One region of the Synechococcus sp. MIT S9507 genome, then DNA from elsewhere that is predicted to be linked to it. Evidence: predicted binding sites of a transcription regulator. Region 1 holds the regulator's gene; the other holds the start of a gene.

Region 1 (4,568 bases):
ATCGGTGATCAATCGAGGAGGCCTCCGTCTGGTGGTCGGTCTGGGTAATCCCGGTGAAAAATATGCTTCAACCCGGCACAACGTCGGGTTCATGGCTTTGGAGCTGCTCACAACTCGAGAAGGTGGTCGTTTCAAGCCGATGTCCAAGCTTCAGGGAGATCTGGCTGATGTCGGGTACGGCAGCGATCGACTCAGACTGTTGATGCCACAGACCTATATGAATGACAGTGGTCGTTCAATTCGAGCAGCATTGGACTGGTTTGATCTGGAGATCGACCAGCTGATCGTGCTCGTTGACGACATGGATCTGCCTCTAGGACGGCTGCGCCTTCGAGCCAGTGGTGGTGCAGGAGGACATAACGGTCTGAAGAGCACCATCCAGCATCTGGGCACTCAGGATTTCGCCCGACTTCGAATTGGCATTGGTGCGCCAGGTCGCAATCCTGAGGAACGCCGTGCCCGTACGGTGTCTCATGTGCTTGGACAGTTCAACCGTTCTGAGGAACCTCTGCTTCAGAACGTGCTGCGCGAAGTGTTGTCGGGTCTCGATCACATTCAGCGACAAGGACTGGATCGGGCTGGAAATGCCATCAATGCGGTGAATCTGTCTCCTGCTGTTGATGGCGAACAGGCCTGATGGCACCTCTGCCTGTCACCACGGCGCATCTGCGGGTGCATCATCACAGCTTCCGAGACAAGTGTCTTCAGGGAGAGGTGCAGGCTGGCGGATTCATCTGGACATTTCATTGGTTGTTTGAACGGGGTGAGCTGAGCGTTGAGCCCTCTCTGGGCAGAGCATTGATTCAGGACGCACTGCTTCGCTTCCTTGTGAAATCCGATTACAGGCTGGAGGCCGGCGGCGACTACAGCTTCACTGTTCGTGCCCGTTTCTGAACGGGGCTGGTCCAGGCCAATCGATGATCCGGCCGAGATCGGATTCAAGAATCACCAGGGCCGCAACGGCATCCAGTTGGACGGGCGGTAACAGCAACCCTCTCGGTAACAATCGTCGCCATCCCTTCGGAGGCCAAAGTTGCCAGTAGCGCTTGCGTGCTTGAAGTGTGGTGCCACGCTCATCCACCAGCTTGATGGCTAGATCTGCAGGAAGCTGGTTCCTGAGGCTTTCGCTGGCAGTGCCGTTCCCCAGCACCAGGAGTTCTATGGGTGCCAGCTTGCTCCAGATCTCAAGGATGTCGTGTACTCCCTCAGTGGCAACAACTTTCCCCTCGATCACGCAGTTGCTGTCACTGTCGACCAGGACCAGGCCACATTTGCTGCGCCCGGGGTCAACCGACACGATCCTGCTCACTGGATGTCGTCCTGGAACGTTGATGCCGGGCGCAGCGGTTTGCTCGGACGCAGCTCGATGGCGATGGGATCGGCTGTTTCACTGCGACGCAAGGCCACAGCCTCGAGTTCAACACGGCCTCCGCGCCGCTCGGTCAGCTGCTGAGCAAGTCTGTTGACGGCGTTGGCGTCAAACTGAAGCCCCTGGCTGAGAGATCCCCGTCGGCGTACTTCCGCCAGCGTGGAAGCCAGCAGCAGGTTGACCCGGTTTCGCACCTCTTCCGGTTTGGTCTCCTGGCTGGCAAGAGCTGTCTTGGCAAGGGTTTCCCCTGCGACGGTGATGGCCACATTGGGCCGCACATCCGGAAAGGCGTAAACCACGCTCTCTCCTCGCAGCACATTCGCCGCTGAGCGCAGCAGCACCACCCAGGTGCCAGGTTTGCGGATGGCTTTTTCCAACCGTTCAATGTCCTGGCGCGGCACGAGGATGATCTGGCGATCCGGCGATTGTCCAGGCAGAACCTTCTGAAAGGCCTGAAGATTGGCTTCCCTCAGCACCTGGTCAATCACCTGCCGGGCTTGATCTGGACGATCCAGCTTGAGTGTGACAGTGGCAAGTGGCTGACCACTGCTGATGGCCACATCTCCCCGACGCAGCGCCAGCAGGTTCTCCTCAAGCAACTGAAGCTCCGCTTCACCGGAGCTGATCCGTTCGCGTACAGCGTTCAGTTCATCATCGGTTCGCTGGATTTCAGCATCGCGGTTGCGGACGTCCTGGCTGAGTCTCCGCCGTTCCGCCTCCAGTCGCCGAGTCTGTTCCTGCAGGGGTTGAAGTGTGCTGCGCAGCTTGCTGGCCCGTGCCTGGGCATCAGCCAGAATTTTTCTGGCTTTGATTTCATCGGCACGAGCTTCTTCGAGTTGCTCACGGGCCTTTCGCTGAGCTTTGCGGCTTCCCTTCAGATCAGAGCGGCTGCTGCGCAGACGAGCTTCGAGATCATTGAGTTCAAACAGACCAACGCGCAGCTGGCGGCTCACCAGAAGCATCAGCCCGAGCGAAAGGGCACTGATCAGGCTCCCCGTGAGCACAGTGATCACCACAGCGGTTTGACGTGGGCGAAGACCGAACAGGCTCAGTCGCGCTTTGCCGACCCTTGAGCCGAGTCGATCGCCAAGGGTGGAGAGCACCCCGCCGAGGATCAGCAGGGACAGCAGCAGAAGCCAGCCGGTCACGGTCGGTCAAACATGCGGCGGGCCGCCGGAATGCTGCCCATTTTCACCTGTCGAGGGGTTAACTGAAACGCTTGGCCAGTGCAATCGGATCAAGAACGGTGATCTTCTTGCGGTCAATTTCGACTAGGCCTGAATTGCGTAGATCCCCGAGCAGGCGTGTGATGGTCACGCGTGTGGATCCGATCGCTTCAGCGATGGCCTGATGAGACAGGCGCAGGTCAATGGTGATGCCCTGGGATCCAGGCATGCCGAAGTCCCTGCAGAGAACAAGCAGAAAACTCACCAGACGGGAGGACATGTCCCGGTGTGTGAGGGTCTCAATCATGGTTTCTGTCTGAAGAATTCTGCTGGAGAGACCCTGGAGCAATAGCAATCCCACGCTGGTGTCCGCTTCGATCGCCTGGCGCACGGAGCTGGCTGGTGCCGTCACCATTTCCACCCTGGTGAAGGCCACGGAGTGATAAAAGCGATCGGATCGATGTCCGGTGAGCAGTGAGAGAACACCGAACAGGCTGTTTTCTCTCAACAGGGCAACGGTGATCTCCTCACCCGACTCGTACACCCTCGATAGACGCACAGCGCCTCGTCGGATCAGATACACGCGCTCGGCAGGGTCACCGGGGAAAAAGATCGTTTTGTTCCGTTCCACCATTTCGGTGCTGGCACCCTCCAGATCACGGATCACTTCCAGCAGGGTGCGGCTGGCGGGGTTGGGGGCATTGATCAGGCTTGTCTCTGCGGATCGCCCAGGCTGGGGAGCGGTCCGACTGAAGCCGCGCATCACTTCGGCCATGACCAACGCATCAATGCGGGGAAGTTAAGGAGCGATGCGCGGTCACCCTGTAGCAACGAACACGGTTCTCCCGGCTCAGTCGCCATGCAGTGCATTCAGTTGTGCAGCCATGAGTTGCTGGAGCCCTGGTTCGGCTAGGTCCAGCAGGCTGTTGAGCTGCCTGCGACTGAATGGTGCGCCCTCGGCAGTCCCCTGCAGCTCCAGCAGATCACCGGCGTTGTTCATCACCACATTGAGATCCACATCGGCCCGACTGTCTTCGCTGTAGTCCAGATCAAGCAGAGGATTCCCCTCGACCAGGCCTACAGAGACTGCCGCCACCTGGTTGACGACCGGATTGGTGCTGATGCGGCCCTGCGCCAGCAGCCTTTCACAGGCCTTCTTCAGGGCGAGCCATGCACCGGTGATGGCCGCTGTTCTGGTCCCTGCATCTGCCTGAATCACATCGCAGTCGATCAGCAGAGTGTTCTCTCCCAATGCCTTCATGTCGATCGCGGCGCGAAGACTGCGACCGATCAGACGCTGGATCTCCTGGGTGCGTCCTGACAGTTTCATCAGTTCTCTGCGTTGACGATCTGGGGTGGATCCGGGCAGCAGGCGATATTCGGCGCTCAGCCACCCCAGTCCCTGATCCCTTCTCCAGCGTGGGACGCCGACTTCCTGGCAGACGCTGCAGAGCACGGTGGTGCGTCCAGTGCGCACGATCACTGAGCTCAGAGCGAAACCCATGGGATCCCAGTCAATCGAGAAAGCTCTGAGATCGGATGGCTGGCGACCATCGTTGCGCTGGGTGTCGCTCATGGGGAGACGGCTCGGAATCCTGAGCCTGCCAGTTGGAGTGGAGACACCATGGATGGTGTCAAAGGGATTGTGATTTGCGCTTTCGCCGCTAGATTCAAGTTCCGCTGGGTTGTTTTGATTCCAGCCACGACGGAAGCGACCCAGATGACCGCAAGCCTGAGCCCCAGCCATCGATCCCGTGGGCAGAGCGGTGCTGATCATCGGGATCTGAATCGTGCCGGCCTGCACCCACTGCCCTCACTCCAGCCTCAGCATCCGCTGCATCTGGTGGCCCCGGAAGGGCAGTTGCAGGTTCACACCGCCCCCTATCGAGGCAGTTTCGGCACAGTGCTCAGTCAGGCCATGCGTTCCGCAGGGCTTGGCAGTCGTGTCGCTGTGATGCAGTTCCTGAAAGGCGGCGTCGCCCAGGGCCCTGATGCCGCGATCACGCTCTGTGATCGCATGGTGTGGACAAGAC
Region 2 (4,568 bases), 1.2 Mb from region 1:
ACCCCGCACTGGGCGGGGAGTGATTGGTGTGAGTTGTTGAGTCAGGAGATCGATAGCGACTCCTAAACGCCCCCTGTTTTCCCTTTGGGGTTTTGTATACCTCTCAGCCTCGCTTTCATGGCTTCAGGCTTTCCGACGGAAATTTCAAATTAAAAGCTGATTTGGATTCCGAACCCAGGATGGCGATGGTTATATCCGTAGGCAGGAATCACTCTCGGGTAGCCGTACATCTCGCGGTTGTAAACCCTGCGGACATGCCGCCAGTCACGATTATATGCTCTCTGATAATGATTAAATTCGCGAACATCATGGCGGAATTCACGATGAATTCTTCTTAGTTCGTGATTTCTATGATGATGATGATGGTGGTGGTGATGCTCCTTTGCGTCAGCAGCCGTTGGAGCAATAAACATTGCAGCGCCGATAACAGAAGCGGCAGCGATGGAAGACAAGAGTTTCATTTGATTGATTTAGGTAGTGGAGTCATCCCTCCTATATAGCCACCATCGCTGAACTGAATTATTTCCACCTCACCCAGAAGAGTGAACTCTTTTTGCCGGGTGATCCCCCGTTGAGGTGTTCAGCGCGTCCAAGGGCACTGGCTGGCGTACTTCCAAAGGATCTGCGCATGGCGACTGGCGACCATCGCCTGCTGAACATTCATTCCGCCCACGAACAGTTCTCCGACGGTTCGGCCATAACGGTCGCTGGTGATCCGGCGAAGGCTGACGGGCTTGCCGACCACCATTGACTGAAGGTGATCGCGGGCAGCCCTGGCCCGTCGCGGCTGAGCCCGCTTCCCTCTCATTTCTGGGGTGTCGATGCAGGCCAGCCGGATCTTTTCACCGGTTGTGGTTCGGCAGGTGTCGCCGTCGTAGCAGCTGCGGATGGTCACGGTCTCCAGGGCAGCAGCAGGAATGCCCAGCACGAACAGCAGGGCAGCTGAGCTGATCGCAGCGGATCGAAGCATCCTCATTGCTGCCCCTCGTCTGAGCTTGGGCACGCCATCCTCACTATTGGATTTTTTGCCGGTGAAGGCAATGAGCGAATCGACTGATGGCAAATGCCCCACCGCGGGTGGAAAGTAAGAGCACGCAATCGGAGGAGCCCATGACGGCCGATACTCCACCCCAGCAGATCACAGAAGCAGACTGACTTCTGGCCCCTGCTCCAACAGTCTCAACAATGACCTGGGTTGGTCCTTTGGTAGGCAGACCTTGTACGCCACGCCAATCGCCGCTCCCTTTGCACCGTCCTAGGTGCCCCAGGAGACAACAACCCGACACCTAGAGCCAATGGCCCCAGGGCGCCTCCAGCCAGAAGCTTCGACCCCTTCCTTTCCCTACAAGTGATGGGTTGAACAATGCACAAACGAGCGAGCTAGGCCGTCTTTCCACCGGGAAGGGCGGCCTTCCTGATGATGATCCATGGCTTGATGATCCATGGCTTGGGGATGTTTGAAGACAAGCGAACAAAAAAGCCTCGTCGAAACGAGGCCTGCAACCTTGCCGGCTGAATCACCTGGCGTAGGACACTCCGCGATAAGCGAGTTGCGGGTGCAGATCTCTCGCTGCCTGCCGGCGACGAGCGTTGTAATGCTCGCGTCGGTAGGTGAGTTCGACACTCTGTTTTTGAACAGCAGTGTGATGAGGGATGTAGGAATGGCCTCGGTAGATGAGAGCTGTCATCGATGGTTCCTCGAAGCAAGTTCAGGTCCCCGTTCCTTGGCCTGAATCGAACTGCGCCTCTTTTGAAAAGAGGTGAACGTTGTTGGTAGCTGTAGCTACAGACTTCTTATAAGACAGTCATACCGGGATTGGTCGTTCATCTGGATACAAAAACAGCATTGTTCAGAACTGAACAGGTTGTTCGGCCATGACCATCAGATGTGGGGGTAGGCGTTCGCCAAGCCCCAGACGGCAAGGGCTGTAATGCAGGCAAAGGTCATGGCAGCCCAAGCTGCGGTGCTGGAACTGGAGCTTTTCGACAGTGGAAGCTGAATTTTTCGTGCCATCAAACAACGGAAAGGGCAACTTCTTGATGGCTTAATCACCCTGCCTGTGGCCACTGATATTTGTGAGCCCTAACCAAAAACGACTGCAATTTAGGCAACCGCAGGTTGCCGAAACTTGACCAGACCCCCTCTCTTGACAGACAAATTTCTCTGGACAAACAGCCTTCTCTGGAAAAGACAGCTTTCTCTGGAAATAACAGCCTTCTCAGCTCAGACAGGGCAAACCAACTGCACTGCGTTGGATCTGGGTGAGAACAAGAGCACGAAGTCATCACCGTGGCCGTTAAGCCCGGTCTGCTCGCGCAGCAGATCAGTGCTGGCGAGAGCCAGGCCACAGGTTTCACAGAACAACACCGGAACAGTTGCGGCACTGCCCTGCATGGCCTGAAGGTCCAGTGCCTGTCGGACCGCACGCTGCGACCGTTCAAGACCGAGCCGCTCAACAAGAGCAGGCCAGAGGTCATTCACCGGTGCGCTGGCCTCGAAATCAACGGACGGGAAAGACATCAGACAGGCAGCTGTTCGATCGCCACCACAATCATCTGTGGTGAAACCTCAATCACCTCCAGGGGGTCCTGGTTGTCGAGATAGGCATCGAATGACGGAAAACGCTCGATCCGGGGAGCCGCCTCCTTCACTGCACAGGCCGCAATCCAGTCGTTGTCGTCAGGCTTGACGGTCACATAAGCCTGCAAAGCCTCCTCCAGGTCACCGCCATCGCCGATGCCCTCCCCATGCCAGAACGCTTCGAAGAATTCAGACATCGGACACGGGGAACGACCGTGTTGATCATGACTCCGAACTGAACCACTGCCCAGTGACTGGACACTCGAAAATGGGATCTGAGGGACACGCAGAACGATGCAGGATTCGCTGTTCAGGCTTGATGGTCAGGTGGCACTGGTCACGGGATGCCGGCGTGGCATTGGTCAGGCCATGGCGGATGCACTGGCCGCAGCAGGAGCCGACGTTGTTGGTATCAGCGCCTCACTCAACCCCGACAGCAGTGAGGTGGGGGAGGCGATTCGCCGGCGTGGCCGTCAATTTTCCGGTTTTCGCTGCGACCTCAGCGACCGCCATGCCGTCGACCTCGTACTGGACACAATCCTCAGCAGGCATCCGGTGATCGACGTGCTGGTGAACAACGCCGGCATCGTTCGCCGGTCTCCAGCGGAGGAACACAGCGATGAGCTCTGGGACAGTGTGCTGGAGGTCAACCTCAGCGCAGCGTTCAGAGTGAGTCGCAGGATCGGAGCAGTGATGCTGGCGCGGGGACAGGGAAGCATCATTTCAACAGCCTCTGTGCTCAGTGATCAGGGTGGATTGAATGTGGCCAGCTATGCGGCCAGCAAAGCCGGCTTGGCCAACCTCACTCGCTCACTGGCCAATGAATGGGCTGGTCGCGGCGTGAGAGTCAATGCCATTGCACCCGGGTACGTGAAGACAGAGATGACTGCGGTGCTGCAGTCGGATCCGGTGAGATCAAGGCAGATTCTTGAGCGCATCCCCGCCGGTCGCTATGGATCACCTGACGACCTGCGCGGTCCGGTGGTGTTCCTCGCCAGTGATGCCTCGCGCTATGTGCATGGCGAGACCCTGGTTGTGGACGGAGGCTGGATGGGCCGCTAACTCAACCGTTGACAGAGGCTGCCGGCTCAGAAGTGGTGTCCGAGGCATACCCGGCACAACGCTGTTGATCGAGATGTTGGATGTGTCGACGTTCGGTGTAGTACAGCTCCTGAAAACGCAGAGCTTCAGCATTGAGATCTTCAAACATGGCGTGGATGCGCTGCTCCATGTCAACTTCCATCTCAACAGCAGGAGATGACTGCTCATCCTTCTCCTGTTCAATCAAAACGGCAATGCAACGCTCCAGGGTCTGCAGACGTTGACCCGTCCAGGCTTCCAGCAGATGCCGGCAGCGTTTATGGCTCTTCTGACGCTCGAGCATCGCTGCTGTTCCACGCAGCTGATCCATCGGTCGAGCCAATGCCACACGCTGCAGCTCACCCGGTTCGAGCAGTGGCGTCAACCGCTTCACCAGATCACTGTTGTCGAGCAGGAGCTGATCCGTGAGCAGTCGGGGCAAATCGAGGTCTGCCAGTTCATCGCCGCGATCATCCCCGCGACTGATCGCTTCCAGACGCACACTGCCGAGATTGCCTTCCTCCAGATCCGTGATGCCTGCCCAGAGCAGACGGTGATGCTGAATCGCGAAATCCTCGAGCTCCCTGCTCCTCAGTTCCTGGCGGATGCCGGCCCGATGGGACGGGCAATGCAGGTAAAGCAGCAGGATCTCTGCTTCGGAACGTTCACGCTGGGAAGCATCGCCGGCCTTCTCGAGTCGCGTTGATCGTCCGTGCCAACGCTGACCCTGAACCTGCTGCCTGAGATCCTCTTCCAGCTGCAGAGCCAGGCGTCCCTGCCCACCGCTGAGGCGCTCGGCCACCTGCTGGATGTAGTGAGTGCGGATGGCTGACTGGGGAAGCTTGCCCAGCAACGCAACCAGCGAAGCCACCGAACGCTGGAACTGATCCGCCTTGCTGAGATCCCT

Evidence for each region. The regulator NtcA, encoded in region 1, controls nitrogen genes in cyanobacteria. The targets are predictions, from matches to a motif close to GTANCNNNNGNTAC.
Region 2: a site for NtcA is predicted at 1,774-1,787, ahead of SIB83_RS14775 (DUF4278 domain-containing protein). Genes of this name have one in related genera too.

Annotation. Positions count from the first base shown of each region.
Region 1 covers NZ_CP138970.1:1,027,442-1,032,009, reverse strand. The annotation lists gene SIB83_RS05600 (TatA/E family twin arginine-targeting protein translocase) at 1-1, shown strand, start outside; gene pth (aminoacyl-tRNA hydrolase) at 8-637, shown strand; gene SIB83_RS05590 (DUF3146 family protein) at 637-894, shown strand; gene SIB83_RS05585 (resolvase) at 872-1,309, opposite strand; gene SIB83_RS05580 (DUF3084 domain-containing protein) at 1,306-2,517, opposite strand; gene ntcA (global nitrogen regulator NtcA) at 2,576-3,310, opposite strand; gene rph (ribonuclease PH) at 3,386-4,111, opposite strand; gene SIB83_RS05565 (cob(I)yrinic acid a,c-diamide adenosyltransferase) at 4,256-4,568, shown strand, end outside.
Region 2 covers NZ_CP138970.1:2,693,283-2,697,850, reverse strand. The annotation lists gene SIB83_RS14785 (hypothetical protein) at 150-452, opposite strand; gene SIB83_RS14780 (thermonuclease family protein) at 581-976, opposite strand; gene SIB83_RS14775 (DUF4278 domain-containing protein) at 1,518-1,688, opposite strand; gene SIB83_RS14770 (hypothetical protein) at 2,225-2,521, opposite strand; gene SIB83_RS14765 (hypothetical protein) at 2,521-2,778, opposite strand; gene SIB83_RS14760 (SDR family oxidoreductase) at 2,876-3,643, shown strand; gene dnaG (DNA primase) at 3,645-4,568, opposite strand, start outside.